DNA from 4 places in the Paenibacillus sp. GYB003 genome. Region 3 is predicted to be linked to each of the others. Evidence: riboswitches for the same ligand, from Rfam matches in the RefSeq annotation. Region 3 holds a riboswitch; each other region holds the start of a gene.

Region 1 (3,572 bases), on a different contig from region 3:
CAATCGTCCGGGTACGGACAGCTCGGCGATCGTATAATCTTTCGACAGCTCGATATAGTCGAGCAAATTCGGATTGGCCAGCTGGTGCGCCACGCGGATGCCCATATCGCGTTCGGGATAAATGACCCGGTCTACGCCGAGCCGTTCCAGCACTTTGCCGTGCAGCTCCGTCAGCGCTTTCGCCACGACCGTTTTCACCCCGAGATCCTTGAGCAAAATGGCGGTCATGATGCTCGCCTGGATGTCGTCGCCGATCGATACGATCGCGCAGTCGAAATTGCGGATGCCGATCGAGCGCAGCGTCTCCTCCTCCGTCGAATCGGCGACGATCGCGTGCGTCAAAATATCGGCCATTTCGTCCACCGCTTCCTCGTCGCGGTCGATGCCGAGCACCTCGAGACCCTGATTGACAAGCTCCCTCGCCAGACTGGCGCCGAACCGGCCCAAGCCGATGACGGCAAACTGTTTCATTTTCATCGCATTCGCAGCTCCTATCCGATAATGATTTTGCCTTCCGGATGTCTGTACAGCTCTTTATCCGGCTTCGGCTGCAGCGCGTAGGCGAGCGTTACCGGCCCCAGCCTTCCCGCGAACATCGTAAGCATGATCATGATTTTGCCGAAGGTCGTCAAATCGGGCGTCAGTCCCATCGACAGGCCGACCGTGCCGAAAGCCGACGTCGTCTCGAACAAGATCATCAAAAAGGGATGATCCTCCGTCGTGGACAGCAGCATCGCCACGAAGATGACCAAAAAGATGGCGAACAGCGTAAGCGTAATCGCTTTATAGATGCGGTCTTTCGCAAGACGGTTATGAAACAGCACGATGTCTTCCTTGCCGCGAATCATCGCGACCATCGCCCCGATCAGCGTCGTAAACGTCGTCGTCTTGATCCCGCCGCCCGTCGAGCCGGGAGATGCGCCGATAAACATCAGGATGATGATGAAAAATTGCGTCGCCTGCCGCAGTCCGGCGATATCGACGGTATTCGCCCCCGCCGTCCGCGGCGTCACCGATTGGAAAAACGCGGCGAGCACTTTGCCGGTTCCGTTCAACGAGCCGAGCGTGCGCGGATTCGTATATTCGAACAGGAAAATGACGATGGCGCCGAACACGATCAGAAAGCCGGTCATGCTGAGCACGACCTTCGAATGGAGCGACAGCTTTCGTTTCTTCCTGAAATCCATCGCGTCGGACATGACGATGAAGCCGATCCCGCCCAGCACGATCAGCGACATCGCGACGACGTTGACCAATACATCGTCGGCGTACGGCATCAGGCTGCGAAATTCGCCGGACAAGTCGAAGCCGGCGTTGTTGAACATCGAAACCGCATGGAACAAGCCGCGGTATACGGCTTCGCCGACCGGAAAATCAAGCGACCAGCGGATCGCCAGCAGCAGCGCCGCGACGAGCTCGATCGTCAGCGAGTAGACGAGCACTTTGCGGATGAGCCGGACGATCCCTTCCATCGATCCTTGATTGAGCGCTTCCTGCAAAATGAGCCGTTCCCGCAGCGAAATGCGTTTGCGCAGCACGAGCGCGATCAGCGTCGACATCGTCATGAAGCCGAGTCCGCCGACCTGGATGAGCGCCATGATGACGATTTGCCCGAATACGGAAAAATAAGTGCCCGTATCGACGACGACAAGCCCCGTTACGCAGGTCGCGGACGTGGCCGTAAACAGCGCGTCGACGAACGGCAAGCCTTGGCCGTTCGAAGTCGACACCGGAAGCGACAGCAGCACGCCTCCGAGCACAATGATCGCCGCGAAGCCGATAACGAGAATTTGCGGCGGCGTAAGCCGTTCGAATACCGTTCTGGTTCGGTTGCTTTTCAAAGGGGTCACCTCCGGCGGTTGAACGAGCTCGAATCGGTGCGGGTCCAGGGAGAAAACCGCCTTTTTGGGAACAACAAAAAAAGGCACTGGAAGACCAGGTGCCGTTTTCGCGGATTGGTTTCCTGACTGGAGCCTACGAGGTTAGCTGACGGATTCGGGTTGTTAGGCACCCTATTCGCGACGGCCGCCGGAGCGGCTTATGCGAAATTCACCCCAAAATACATGGTTCCCCCGTTTTCGCAAAGAAATTCGGCTCGTTATGGTTGATAAGGTCTGACGAAGTGATTATAATCCTGCGGCGGCAATAGTACAAAGCCGCAATTTCATGAAAAAACCGTTGAAAACGCGAATGAAGTCAAATTCCGGAGCGTGTCGGACCGTTTTCGCGGTCGGCACCTTCCTTGCTTCCGTTTAAGTGGCATTTCGAAATAAAGTGTGTTACGTTAAGGAGAACGCCCCAAAATTCGGGCCTTCGAGGTTCGCTTCGATCGAAGGCGCTTGCGGGGATACGATACGGAACCTTATTCGCGGGGAGGTCACGCATGCGGCAGCACCCTATTACCCGGCTCGGAACGTGGGCGATCGTCGGCATCATCCTGTTCGTCGTTACGAACTGGTGGCCGTCGATCGCGGGGAAGGACGAATCCGCGGTCATCGCCGAAACGCGCCCCGCCCTCTCGAAGCAGGCGGCCGCGGCGGCGGCCGAAGCCTACATAGCCGGCCTAAACGGCGGGTCCGTGCAGGCGACGCTCGTCATGTACGAATCCGATCAGCTGCTGAGCGGCTACGTGCAGAAGGAGCGGCTGGTCAAGCCGTATAAAGCGGAGTTCGAGAAGCTCGTGCCGATCGACTATTACCGGGTCGAGCTCGGAGGCGGCGGGAAAACCGGCTTTTTGGTCGACGTCGACCTGAAGAGCGGCGAAGTGATCGGCTGGCAAAAACGCAGCGACGGCGCGGCGCCTTCCGTGCGCGAAGGTCGCCGCATCGCCGAATCGTATATGCGTCAGGCGGGCAAGCCGCTGGAGTCGTACGAGATGCTGCTGCCGAACAAGACTCAGCCTTATCAGTTCGCGTTCGAGCATCGGAGCGCGAAGCTCGGGGAGGCGAAGCTGCGGCAGGTCGTCGAAATTCGCGGCGGCGAGGTGACCGCGTACCGGACGGAGCTGCGCGCGCCGGACAGCCATATCGCCTGGGTCGAGCGGCAGGATCGCGCCGCGGCGTCCATGACGTCGTGGAACCTGATCATTTCGGCGGCGATGGGCCTCGCGGCGATCGTTCTCATGATCGTCCACCGGAAACGGATCGCCTTCGTCCGCGGCTTGTGGCTGACGTTTACGTTTCTCGTCCTGTACTGGACGAACAATTCCAATATGGCGCCCGCCTTCAAAACGTTGTCGTCGCCCGGAGCCGATCCGTTTTTGTCCGTCGACGCCGCGCCCGGCATGGTAATCGTCATGAACGTCGTCGTCACCTTGATGGGGCTGATCGGCTACGTTTCGCTCGCCGCCGGGCAGCCGCTATGGCGCGATCACGGCATGCGCCCGTGGCCGAGATGGCGGGAGCCGGCGTTCGGCGTTCATACGACGGATAGCATGAAGCGGGGCTATATGATCGCCTGCTTGATGCTCGGCCTGCAATCGCTGCTGTTTTTCGTAGCCGAGCAGCGGTTCGACATGTGGGCGGTGACCGATCCGTCCGGCTCGCTGTACAACCTGTACAGGCCGGAGCTGT
Region 2 (3,572 bases), on a different contig from region 3:
GAGAAGGCGAGGCGGCGCAAAATACGGCGGAATCCGCAGCGGATCGCGGACCGGCGGGCGGCGCCCCCGATCGGCTGCGGCTGGCGGCCGAGACGGCCGAAAGGGAACGGAGCAAGTCCGAGTCGCCGCCCGCGCCTACCCCGCCGGCCCCGGTCGAAACGGTACAGCCGGTTGACCCGGTACCGGCGCCCCAGTCCCGGCCGACGGCCCGAACGAAGCGGTCCGGAGAAGCCAAGGCGCCGTCGGTCAGCGTGCAAAAATCGCAGACGAACGCGGCCGCGGGCAAAAAGCTGACCATTTCGCAGCTGCGTGCGAAATATCCGGACGTGTTCAAAGTAAGCGGAACGTCGAAGGAGAAAAATATCGCGCTGACGTTCGACGACGGCCCGGACGAGCGGTTTACGCCGCAGGTGCTGGACGTGCTGAAGGCTTACGGGGTTAAGGCGACTTTTTTCCTGCTCGGCAAAAAAGCCGAGGCGCACCCCGCCGTCGTCAAGCGAATCATCCGCGAAGGCCATGCGATCGGCAATCATTCTTATCGCCATCCTCTGTTTACGAAGCTGTCCGTCGAGCAGTTCGCGGCGGAAATCGAGCAAACGGAACTAACGCTTAACGGGCTTGCCGGCTACAAGCCGAAGCTGATCCGGCCTCCGTACGGGGAAATCACCGAAGGGCAGCTGCAATGGGCGAACCGGCACGGTTATATCGTCGTAAACTGGAACGTCGACTCGCTCGATTGGAAAAGCCTCGGGGAGCAGCAGGTGTCGGGCAACATCCTGGGCCATACGAAAGCGGGGGCGATCGTGCTGCAGCATTCCGCCGGCGGAGACAGCCAGGATTTGAGCGGCACCGTCAAGGCGCTGCCGTCCATCATCATGAAGCTGCGCGAACAGGGATACGGGCTCGTTACGGTGCCGGAGCTGCTGCATTTGCCGAAAAGCAAGTAAGACGCAACGAAAAAAAAGCCGCCGACCTCAGTCGACGACATACAGCGTAACGTTTTGCAAGCCGAACTTTTTCGCTTTCTCGCGCGAATCCGGCACGAATATATCGACCCGGTTGCCGTCGATGGCGCCGCCGATATCGACCGCTTTGGCCATCATGCCGCCGGCGGGCAAACCGTCGTAGCTGTAGCCGGTCACGTAAACGGTCGAGCCGAGCGGAATGACGTCGGGGTCGACGGCAATCGAGCCGACCTGCAGCGAATTGCCGAAATAGTCTTTGCCGGCGTAGCCGCCGTTTTCTTCGGCGCTGGCCGTGTAGGCGGACGCCACCGCCTTGACCGTTTTCTTCGGCGTAATCGTCGCGCCGGTGACCGTCGTAACGAGATTTCTCGGTTCGGCGGCTTTCGCCGTTTGCGCCGCTTCCGCCGCTTTGCTTACCTTTTTCGGCATGGACGCCGCGACTTTCGGAGCGGCCTTCGGCTCCGCCGCTTTCGCGTCGGCTGCCGCAGGCTGCCGGGCCGCCGCCAACGGCTGAGGGTCCGCCGCGGGCGCCTGAGCGAGTCCGAGCGCAACAGGCTTGATCGCGAACAGATCGTCCGGCGCGGCCGCCGTCAGCGGCTGCACCTCGTATATCGTCGGAACCGCGGCAAGCATGTGCTCGGCGATCGACGTCGGCTCTTTTTCGCTTTCGATCAGCGATTGTACGGCATTGAAATGACTGCGCAATAGCTGCGCTTGAAAATCGGAAAAGTCGGGATTCGACTTGGTCGACATATCGCCGCTTTGCAGGACAAGCGGCGACCAGGGCTGAAGAAGAATCGGATCAACGGGCCGTCCTACTGCCGAAACGGCCGAGCCGGTGATGAAAAACAAAGCAAAACCGCCCGTAAGCAGCGCTCGCTTCCAGGTGTTTCTCCAATGCATATGCGATTCCTCTCCTTTTGTTCGCCTACGAGGTTAGTTGTCGGATTCGGACTGAGGATACAGCCCTACGCGAGAAAAGTCGCGATTCACCCCGAAACGGAAAGCGTCGTTAAACGGCTTGTCCGTAAAAAAAATCCCCCGCACTTTGTGAGCGGAAGCGGCCGACTTGCTTATCCAGCCGTTTCCATTTACCGAAGTTTCGGCTACTTTTAGAAGGCTAACACAAATCGCATACCGAGAAAACCCTCAATTATTGGCAATCGCCCCCTGCGTCGCTTCGGCCAGCTCCCGATGGCGGAAGCACGTCACGACGTGATCCTGCACCATTCCCGTCGCCTGCATCAAGGCGTAGCAGATCGTCGAGCCGACGAACGAGAAGCCGCGCTTCTTCAAATCTTTGCTCATCGCGTCGGAAATCGGCGTCTTGGCGGGCACGTCGGCGAGCTGCTTCCAGCTGTTGCGGATCGGGCTGCCGCCGACGAACGACCATAAATAAGCGTCGAAGGAGCCGAACTCCCGCTGCACGTCGAGAACCGCCACGGCGTTGCGCACGGCGGACCGAATTTTCAGCCGGTTGCGGACGATTCCCGGATTCCCCATCAGCTCTTCGATTTTCCGCTCGTCGTAGGCGGCCACCTTCGCCGGATCGAACCGGTCGAACGCTTCGCGGTAATGCTCCCTTTTGCGCAAAATGGTATACCAGCTCAACCCCGCTTGGGCGCCTTCCAGAACGAGCCGCTCGAACAGGGCGTTGTCGTCGTGGACGGGAACGCCCCATTCCCGGTCGTGGTAATCGATGTAGAGCTGGCTGTCGTTCACCCAGCCGCATCGGACGATAGGCTGCTGCATGACGGAAAATCCCCTTTCGCGAGTGCGTGTTGACAACAAGTATACCATTTGCCGCCATAAAAAGGAAACATACGTTTGCATTGCGACGCAAGCGGCGCCGCGCGGCTCCTTTCGAACCGGCGCGGCGCCGACGGCGGCTGCGGACGTTACTGGTTTTTGGCGGCTTTGATGCCGTCGTTCACTTCCTTCATCAGCTGGGCGCCGCCGCGGGATTTCCATTCCTCGATCATTTTGTCCCAATCGGATATCGGACGCTGGCCGGAAATCATTTTCGTCTGCTCGTCGATCAAATATTTGTCCAGCTCCGTCCCTTTGGACGCCTGCGTTTCCGAGTAGACGAGGTAGGACGGATCGTCGTACGGGTTTTTATTGTACGTCTTCTCCATCTGCTCGATCGTGGCGATAAACGCCTGCATTTCCGGCGAATTGTAAGACGCCTTGGAAAACTGGTTGGCGTCGTCGCTCGGCGCCCACGGCTTCCAAAACTCGTGGCGCTGCAGCATGTATTGGATCGGCGTATTCGATTCCTGGCCCGCTTTCGGCACCGCCTTGCCGTTCACCATGTCGTAGCCGACGCCGTTTCCGCCCATGATCCAGTCGAACTGCTGGTTTTGCGGCGTGCGCTGGTCGAGCGGGATGAACTGGCGGCCGTAATCGAGTATTTCCAAAATCTTTTTCACTTTGTCCGGATCGTTTTTCAGCTTGGCCGAAAGCGTCGTCAGTCCGAAGAAGCCGCGGCCCTTCAAGTTGCCCTGGGAGCCGTCCGGAGCTTTGAAGAACGGGATCGGCGCGACCTTCGCTTTCGGATCGACCTTCAGCAGGCCGGTGTAATAATCTTCGACCATCCCGCTCGGC
Region 3 (3,572 bases):
CGCGGCTTGCAGGACCGTCTCCGGCACGCTCGCCGTTACCGGACCGAGCAAACCGGACGGAAGAGACGCTTTATTATAGGCGTTCGCCAAGCTGTTGGCGACCCGGATGCGCAGCAGGTTCGAGCCCGGGCGGGCCGCCGCCGAAATATCCGCATACGCGTATGGCTTCCAGAGGCGGACGCCGAGCGGATTGCCGTTTAATTAGACCGACGCCGTCTCCTGCACGTCTCCCAGGTCGAGCCGAATCGTTCGATCGGTATTGCCGAAAAATCGTTTCAGCCGCGCGTAATAGGCGTCGTGCGTCAGCCGGATGAACGCCTCCGTCGCCCGCGGATTGAGCAGATCGGCCGAAGGCGGGGCTCCGGGATTTGACGTCGGCTTGCCCGTACTCGTCGTCCGGCTCCAGGAACGGCTTTCTCAGCCGCTCCAGCACAGTTTCGTTTACAGCGGCCATCGTCCCGAATCCTTCGTAAAACCATCTTTTCGTACCGATTCGGCTGCAGTTCCACGATAGTAAAAACGGCCGCGAAAATGGCGACCCGGACAATGATTGCCGATCCGGACATTGGCGCCGCTCGCGCATGTACCGGGACGAGGACGGTATGGTAGGTTCGGGGCATAGACGAAGGCGGGGGACGCCGCATGGAAATCAAAAGGATGCATCAAGGTCCCTTATTCCGTATACCGGGATTCGATCCGCAAGCACGGCTTCGGCGCGGCTCGACACGCCCAATGCTTTATAGACGGTGCTGATATAATTTTTTCACCGTGCCGACGGACAGATGAAGCAGGTCCGCGATATCGGAATTGGTATGCTCCTGCATCAGCAAGCATATAATCTGCCGCTCCCGCAGCGAGAAAGAAACATCCAATCGCTCCCACGGCAGCCGCTCGTTCCGGCGCATGATTTCGTCCTCGTCCAACCGGCTTTGCTGCTTGTGCAGTCTGGACAATCCTTCGGACAGCCTGGCGGAAATTCGGGCAGGCAGCGTCATTTGGCCCGAGACGACGGACTTGATCGCCCGGATGATGATATCGTCGGTTTCCCAATCTTTGAGCAAAAAGCCGCTCGCCCCTTCCATCATCGCCTGAACGATCAGTTCATCGTCGGGCTGCGAGGTCAGGATTAGCACATGGGTTATCCTGCCGGGCCAATGGAATCGAACGAACGGGAAAACCTCCAGCTAACACGCTTTCCTATAGGCATCGTTTCAAATTTACAGGGAGAAGCTCCAGTTAAAAAGGCGCCAAATCGGCGAAAAGCGCGGCATGGACGAATGTAGCGGGACGTTTTCCAGTTATTTTGCCCAATAACGGGAAAAGACCGAAAATAGCGGGAGCGTTTCCATCTCGTTTCCCGATCCACTGCCGTTTCGGCGTGCAAAAAGGATCGTTCGGATAGAAAGACCAAAGGACCACTGGCAACCGTAACCCGTGTCGGCCGATGCGGCATGGAACGAATCGTAGTTTGCTTAACGGCGGAAAAACCGGTCGTTTGTTCAGGCTAACGAATCCGGACATCGCTATCCGGCCCAAAATGGAAGAAAACGATCCGATTTGCCGGCAATAACGATACTGGAGTTCGTAAACCAATTCACCCCCTCGCTTTTGCCTCCGATAACGATCGCTCGATTCGTTAGCAACATGTCCGAACACCGGTTGCGAGCGGAATGAAGTCGAACATCAGCTATTGGGATCTCGGAGGGAATGGAATCCTGGCGCGGAATGATCGCGTCGCCTTTGATGTCGTGTTGTTGCCGCTAAGCCTCGAAAACGATTCGACCGGCGGTTGGAGCCAAGTTCAGCTTCATACATAAAAGGAACATCCGCCGTATTTCCGGACGGCATTTCTTAATGGAACCAACGGATCGCGGAAGCCGCTAACGGCGCGGGTTTTCGGCGCATTGGAAATCATTGCGCAATGACCGGGCGAGCGGGAGCGTGTTATGATGGAAAAACCGCAGGGAAGACGGCACGCCGCATGGTTTTGCCGTTCTTTTCATGGGGAAAACCAAATTAAGGCCGAAGCTTCTAGCGAAGCGCGGGGAACCCAACGTATCCGGGGTGAAGCCACGGTCCGTGGCCGGGTGGTTGCTCTTTGACCCGAACCCGTCAGCTAACCTCGCAGGCCGTCATAAGGAGAGGATCTTTTCATGCGTTTCAAAAAATCGGTGTTGACCGGCGCTTTGGCGCTCAGCGTTTTGGCGGGCGCAGGCTCGGCTTACGCCGCTCCGTCCCAGCCTTCGAATATCGGCAATGAAGCTCTGAATCCCATATATGCCGGATCCGGTTTTTCGCTGAACGACTGGATTCGCAGCCTTCAGGAACAAGGTTGGAACGTACGGGTAGTATATCCGCAATGGTCTTGGCATATGCCTAACACGGATTACGGATCGGGGAACGGATCCTACAACGGCGGCCAAGGCTCCAATAACGGCGCGGCAACCGGAACGGAAACGGGAGCCGGTACCGGTTCGGATGCCGGACAAGCGGGCAATGCCGGAAACGCCGGAAACGGTGCCGGAAGCGAGCCGGCGGGCAATGCCGGCGAAACGGCGACGACGGCGTCCGCATATGCGGATCAAGTCGTGTCGCTCGTGAACCAAGAACGCGCCAAAGCCGGTCTTTCGCCGCTGGCCAGCGATCCGGCCTTGACGAAAATGGCGTTGGACAAAGCGAAGGACATGTACAACAACAACTACTTCGACCATAATTCGCCGACTTACGGTTCGCCGTTCGACATGATGAAAGCTTACGGCATCAGCTATTCGTATGCCGGCGAAAATATCGCCAAAGGTCAGCGCAATCCGCAGGAAGTGATGAACGCCTGGATGAACAGCGCGGGCCATCGCCAAAACATTTTGAGCCCGAACTTTACGAAGATCGGCGTTGCTTACTATAACGGCGAATGGGTACAAGAATTTATCGCAAACTGATCGGGAAAAACCGGGAGCGTCCGCTTCCGGTTTTTTCATGCAAAAAAAGTCGGACGTTTGGCTGCGTCGGAACTCGGGAAGCAAGCCGTGCGCAGGATGGGACGGTTCCAAGCCTTACGGACATGGCAGCCGTTAGGAAGGTCGATTTCGACGGTTTGGATTTTTTACGGACAGGGGAGCAGCTATTTGACGGAAAATCTCTTTTTGGACCATCATTCGGGGCGAATAAGCGCAACGGCGTCCGTTACCGTTTGAAAAAGGCCGTTTTTTGCGAAATAGCGTCCGTGGCGACCGTTACCTCCGGCTTCGCCCCTCCGAGCGGCGGTCGCGCATTTTGCTCCGGCCCGTGGCCCGACGGAACGGAACGCGAACCGGCAGCGCTTTTTTTCGCGACGGAAAAGACGGCATCTTGGGGAAAACTAGAAACGCTTTTTCGGGGGCCGATTGTGGTAAACGCTTAAAGCAAATGGTACAATAATGCACAGCGACTGCAAATGTCCGCTGGACATAGAGGGAAGTTCGCGTCGGGTAGACATCACGTGGCGCGGGCGACTACCGACTTTTGGGAGGAATGGAAGAATGACGTCTCAAGCGAAATCGATTGACCGTCTGTCGATCGATACGATCCGCACACTG
Region 4 (3,572 bases), on a different contig from region 3:
AGCCGCCGGTTTCGATCGTTTCGGCGTCGACCGCCCGGCGCACGGCAACCGTGTCGTCCCGCCCTTCGACGACGATGATTTCTCGAATCATAACAGTCGGATTTCCTTTCATACGAACAAAAAGAAGAGGGCTCGCCTCTTCTTCGTTACGTGCAAGTTTATTTACAATATACCCGAGTCCGGCCCGCGTAATCAAATCATTTTTGCACGGCAAACCGGCGGTTCAATTCGCGGTCGGCTTTTCCTTGCCGATCACGTATACTTTGTAGCCCCGCTTCATGCCGAACCGTTTGGCGTAATCGGGGTTTTCGAAATAAACGTCGATAATATTGCCTTTCACGGCGCTGCCGGTATCCTCCGCACGGCGGAGTCCGATCCCTTCGATGTAGACCCACCAGCCGATCGGAATCACCTTCGGATCGACGGCGATCGTGCGGCCTTCGCTCACCTTCGTGCCCGAAGCCGTAATTCCGTATTGCGGATGATCGCTCGTTTTGCCCGTGGACTTCGGGTCGATGGAATAAGCCGTCAACGTGACGTTGTTCAAAATTTGCTTATAGGCGAACTTGACGTCGCCCTTCGTCACCTCGTCGATGTTCGGAGAAGCGGCCGACAAGACGACGACCGGATTTTTCGTGCCGAGCGCGACGATCTGGTTAACGCTTTCTTGCGCGACTTTCGTATCGACGACGTTTTCGGCGACCAGCTGGCCGTCCTCGAATACTTTCTCGACCGTTTTCTCGAGAACGCCTTCCTTGCCTTCCGTCACGACCTGCTCTTTGCCCTTGAGCAAATTCGGGTCGTTCTTTTTCACCGTATCGAACGGAATCGGCTCGGTTTGCTCCTCGATCAGCTTCTGTACCCGCACGATCTGGATCGGGGTATTGAACGTGATCGGTTCCTCCTTGGCCGGGGTCAGCTTATCCAGCTCGCCGAGCTCCACTTGAAGCTCCTCGAGCGCTCCCTCGACCGTCTTCGCCACCGTATAGCGCGTTTCCGTCTTGCCGTCGGCCGTCAGCTGAACGGGGACGGCCCGCTCGATGACGAACTTGTCGCCGTGCTTCAGCTTCGCGTCCATGGCGGCCGATACTTTGTCGTACTCGCCCACCGCGATTTGCTGCTCGGCGAGAAAAGCGGACAGCGTCGACTGTCTCGTCTTGAACTGCTTCGTTTCCCCTCCGACGACAAGCTCCACTTGCTTGATAGATATTCCGTACAAAAGCAGTGCAAACATGACTGCCATCACGATCGAAAACAAAGCGCTAAGTAGGATCGGGCGCAAGTTTTCATGCTTCCATCGCATTGCGAAAGACATGCTGGATGATCGTTTTACATGGGTTTCTTCGGTAGGAATAACGCCCACTTCTGCGGTCCTCCTTCATCAGTTCTCGCCGCCATAATGTTACGCATGACTGGAATTGACGCGATCTGGATTCAATTTGGATGATTCGCTTCGCCATCGGTCGGATTGCATGTCGGAGCTGAATGGATGCCGACTTCTGCCAGATTAGTCCGCTTAGGAATATTTTCGATTATCGAACAAAGACCGAAAATAAAAGCCGCGGATGAAGAGGACTCTTCTCGCGGCAGTTAAACAATGCTTATCCCGGTACGGGGCTGCATCTATGCCCGACAATCGTGCCTCTCTCTTCACGCTTACGAGGTTAGCTGACGGGTTCGGACGCGAGAGTCGCCCTATTCAAGCGTTGGAGCCGATCCATATGCCCTCTGCTTGAAATTCACCCCATGAACCTTTGGTTCCCCCGTTTCCCTTACGGAAACTCAGCGATAGGAAGTCGATGGCGGTATTTGGTTTCGAATCATTATGATCGTTATATTAAAGCCTTATGAAAAACCTGTAAAGAGGATGAAAAGCCGGTTTTTTCGCGAAAAAGCGAAAAATGTGTGATATTTCACTTTTTTTGTGAAACAAATCGCTGTTTTTCTTCGTCAGAACCTTTTATGGCTTCGTCTAACGGCCTCTTTTCGCTTCGTCCTCCTCCGGCGGATGCGGATTTTCGGTCAAAAATGGTATGATGGAGAGGAAAGACCGCTTCCGAAACGGAGGTAAAAAATGGATTATACGCTAGAGGTTTCAAATTTGTCCGGGGGCTACATCTGGAACCGCCCGGTCATCCGCGAGCTCGATTTCTCGATAGCGCCGGGCGAAATGGTCGGCCTGATCGGGCTGAACGGAGCCGGCAAAAGCACGACCATCAAGCATATTCTCGGGCTGCTCGCCCCGCAGGAAGGCTTCGTCCGCGTCATGGGGCTGCGGGCGGCCGACGACGCCACCCGCTATCGCGGCTCGTTCGCATATGTGCCCGAGGCGCCGGAGCTGTACGAGGAGCTGACGATTCGCGAGCATTTGCGCATGAGCGCGATGGCCTACGGGCTGGCGGACGACCGGTTCGAGAGCCGCGCCGCGCGGCTTGCCGAGCAATTCGACATGACCGCCAAGCTTGACGCGTTTCCCCAAACTTTGTCGAAAGGGATGCGGCAGAAAGTCATGATCATGAACGCCTTTCTTGTCGAACCCCCGCTCTATGTCATCGACGAGCCGTTTCTCGGCCTCGACCCGCTCGGCATCCGGTCGCTTCTCGATCTGATGGTGGAGCGCAAAAACAAAGGCGCTTCGTTTCTGATCAGCTCGCACATCTTATCCACGCTGGAGACGTATTGCGACCGGTATGTCGTGCTGCACCGGGGTCGAATCGCGGCGAAAGGAACGCTGGGCGAGCTGCGCGAATTCGCCGGCGCCGGCGGGGAAGCGACGCTGGACGAGCTGTTCTACGCGATTGTGAAAGGCGGCGCCTCATGAATCCGGCGAAACGGCTGTGGAAAGACCGTCTTGCCGCGCATACGAGGCTCGTGGCGCGCTATACGTTTTATGCGGGGCAAAGCGGATTTTTTTTGTTTCTGTTCGTCGCATTCATCGTCTCCTCCTATTTGTACGGCCGGACGCTGGAACGTATTCCGGACGATTTTCCATACGCCGTCGTCCTTGCGTGCTGGCTCGCTCCCTTCATGGCCGTCAGCCCGATCCGCACGCTGCTGAAGGAGGCGGATCTCGTCTTCCTGCTGCCGATGGAAGCGCGGATGGGGGCTTATTTCCGTGGCGCGCTGCTGTACAGCTTCGTGACGCAAGGCTTCGCCGCCGTGTTCGCCGTCTCGGCCGGAATGCCGCTGTACCGGCACGGATCCGGGAGCGAAGCGCTGCCCTACGTCGCGCTCGTCTTGTTCGCGCTGGCGCTGAAATTCGCGAACCTGCTCGGCGGTTGGACGGAAAGCTCGTTCGTCCGGGCCGGAAACCGCGCCTCGTTCCGGGCCGCGCGCTGGCTGGCCGACTTTATCGTCCTTTATTCGCTGTACCGGTACGGCTTCGTCGCCGGCGGCATCGCCTTCGTCGCCGCCTTCGCCTTGATGGGGGGGTGGTCGCTGCGGTCGCGAAAGCTGCCCGTCAACTGGCCGTATTTGCGGTTGAAGGAAGCCAGTCATCGCACGACGCTGCTGCTGTTTTTCAACTGGTTCGTCGACGTCGACGATTTGCCGAACCGTGTAAAGCCGCGGCG

The links. A riboswitch is a leader RNA that binds a small molecule or an ion and turns the genes downstream of it on or off. The one in region 3 is predicted to bind cyclic di-AMP.
Region 1: another riboswitch for cyclic di-AMP. It lies ahead of PV407_RS28335 (TrkH family potassium uptake protein); the one in region 3 lies ahead of PV407_RS06885 (CAP domain-containing protein).
Region 2: another riboswitch for cyclic di-AMP. It lies ahead of PV407_RS12780 (3D domain-containing protein); the one in region 3 lies ahead of PV407_RS06885 (CAP domain-containing protein).
Region 4: another riboswitch for cyclic di-AMP. It lies ahead of PV407_RS25710 (ubiquitin-like domain-containing protein); the one in region 3 lies ahead of PV407_RS06885 (CAP domain-containing protein).

What each region holds. Positions count from the first base shown of each region.
Region 1 is NZ_JARBDC010000088.1:177,820-181,391, forward strand. It holds gene PV407_RS28330 (potassium channel family protein) at 1-477, opposite strand, end outside; gene PV407_RS28335 (TrkH family potassium uptake protein) at 492-1,841, opposite strand; cyclic di-AMP (ydaO/yuaA leader) riboswitch at 1,957-2,106, opposite strand; gene PV407_RS28340 (CPBP family intramembrane glutamic endopeptidase) at 2,384-3,572, shown strand, end outside.
Region 2 is NZ_JARBDC010000034.1:99,726-103,297, reverse strand. It holds gene PV407_RS12785 (polysaccharide deacetylase family protein) at 1-947, shown strand, start outside; gene PV407_RS12780 (3D domain-containing protein) at 975-1,868, opposite strand; cyclic di-AMP (ydaO/yuaA leader) riboswitch at 1,876-2,038, opposite strand; gene PV407_RS12775 (DNA-3-methyladenine glycosylase I) at 2,115-2,717, opposite strand; gene PV407_RS12770 (extracellular solute-binding protein) at 2,864-3,572, opposite strand, start outside.
Region 3 is NZ_JARBDC010000011.1:88,782-92,353, reverse strand. It holds gene PV407_RS06890 (LuxR C-terminal-related transcriptional regulator) at 738-1,133, opposite strand; cyclic di-AMP (ydaO/yuaA leader) riboswitch at 2,011-2,146, shown strand; gene PV407_RS06885 (CAP domain-containing protein) at 2,154-2,936, shown strand; gene tkt (transketolase) at 3,516-3,572, shown strand, end outside.
Region 4 is NZ_JARBDC010000081.1:12,198-15,769, reverse strand. It holds gene rnmV (ribonuclease M5) at 1-91, opposite strand, end outside; gene PV407_RS25710 (ubiquitin-like domain-containing protein) at 224-1,363, opposite strand; cyclic di-AMP (ydaO/yuaA leader) riboswitch at 1,640-1,798, opposite strand; gene PV407_RS25705 (ABC transporter ATP-binding protein) at 2,075-2,821, shown strand; gene PV407_RS25700 (ABC transporter permease) at 2,818-3,572, shown strand, end outside.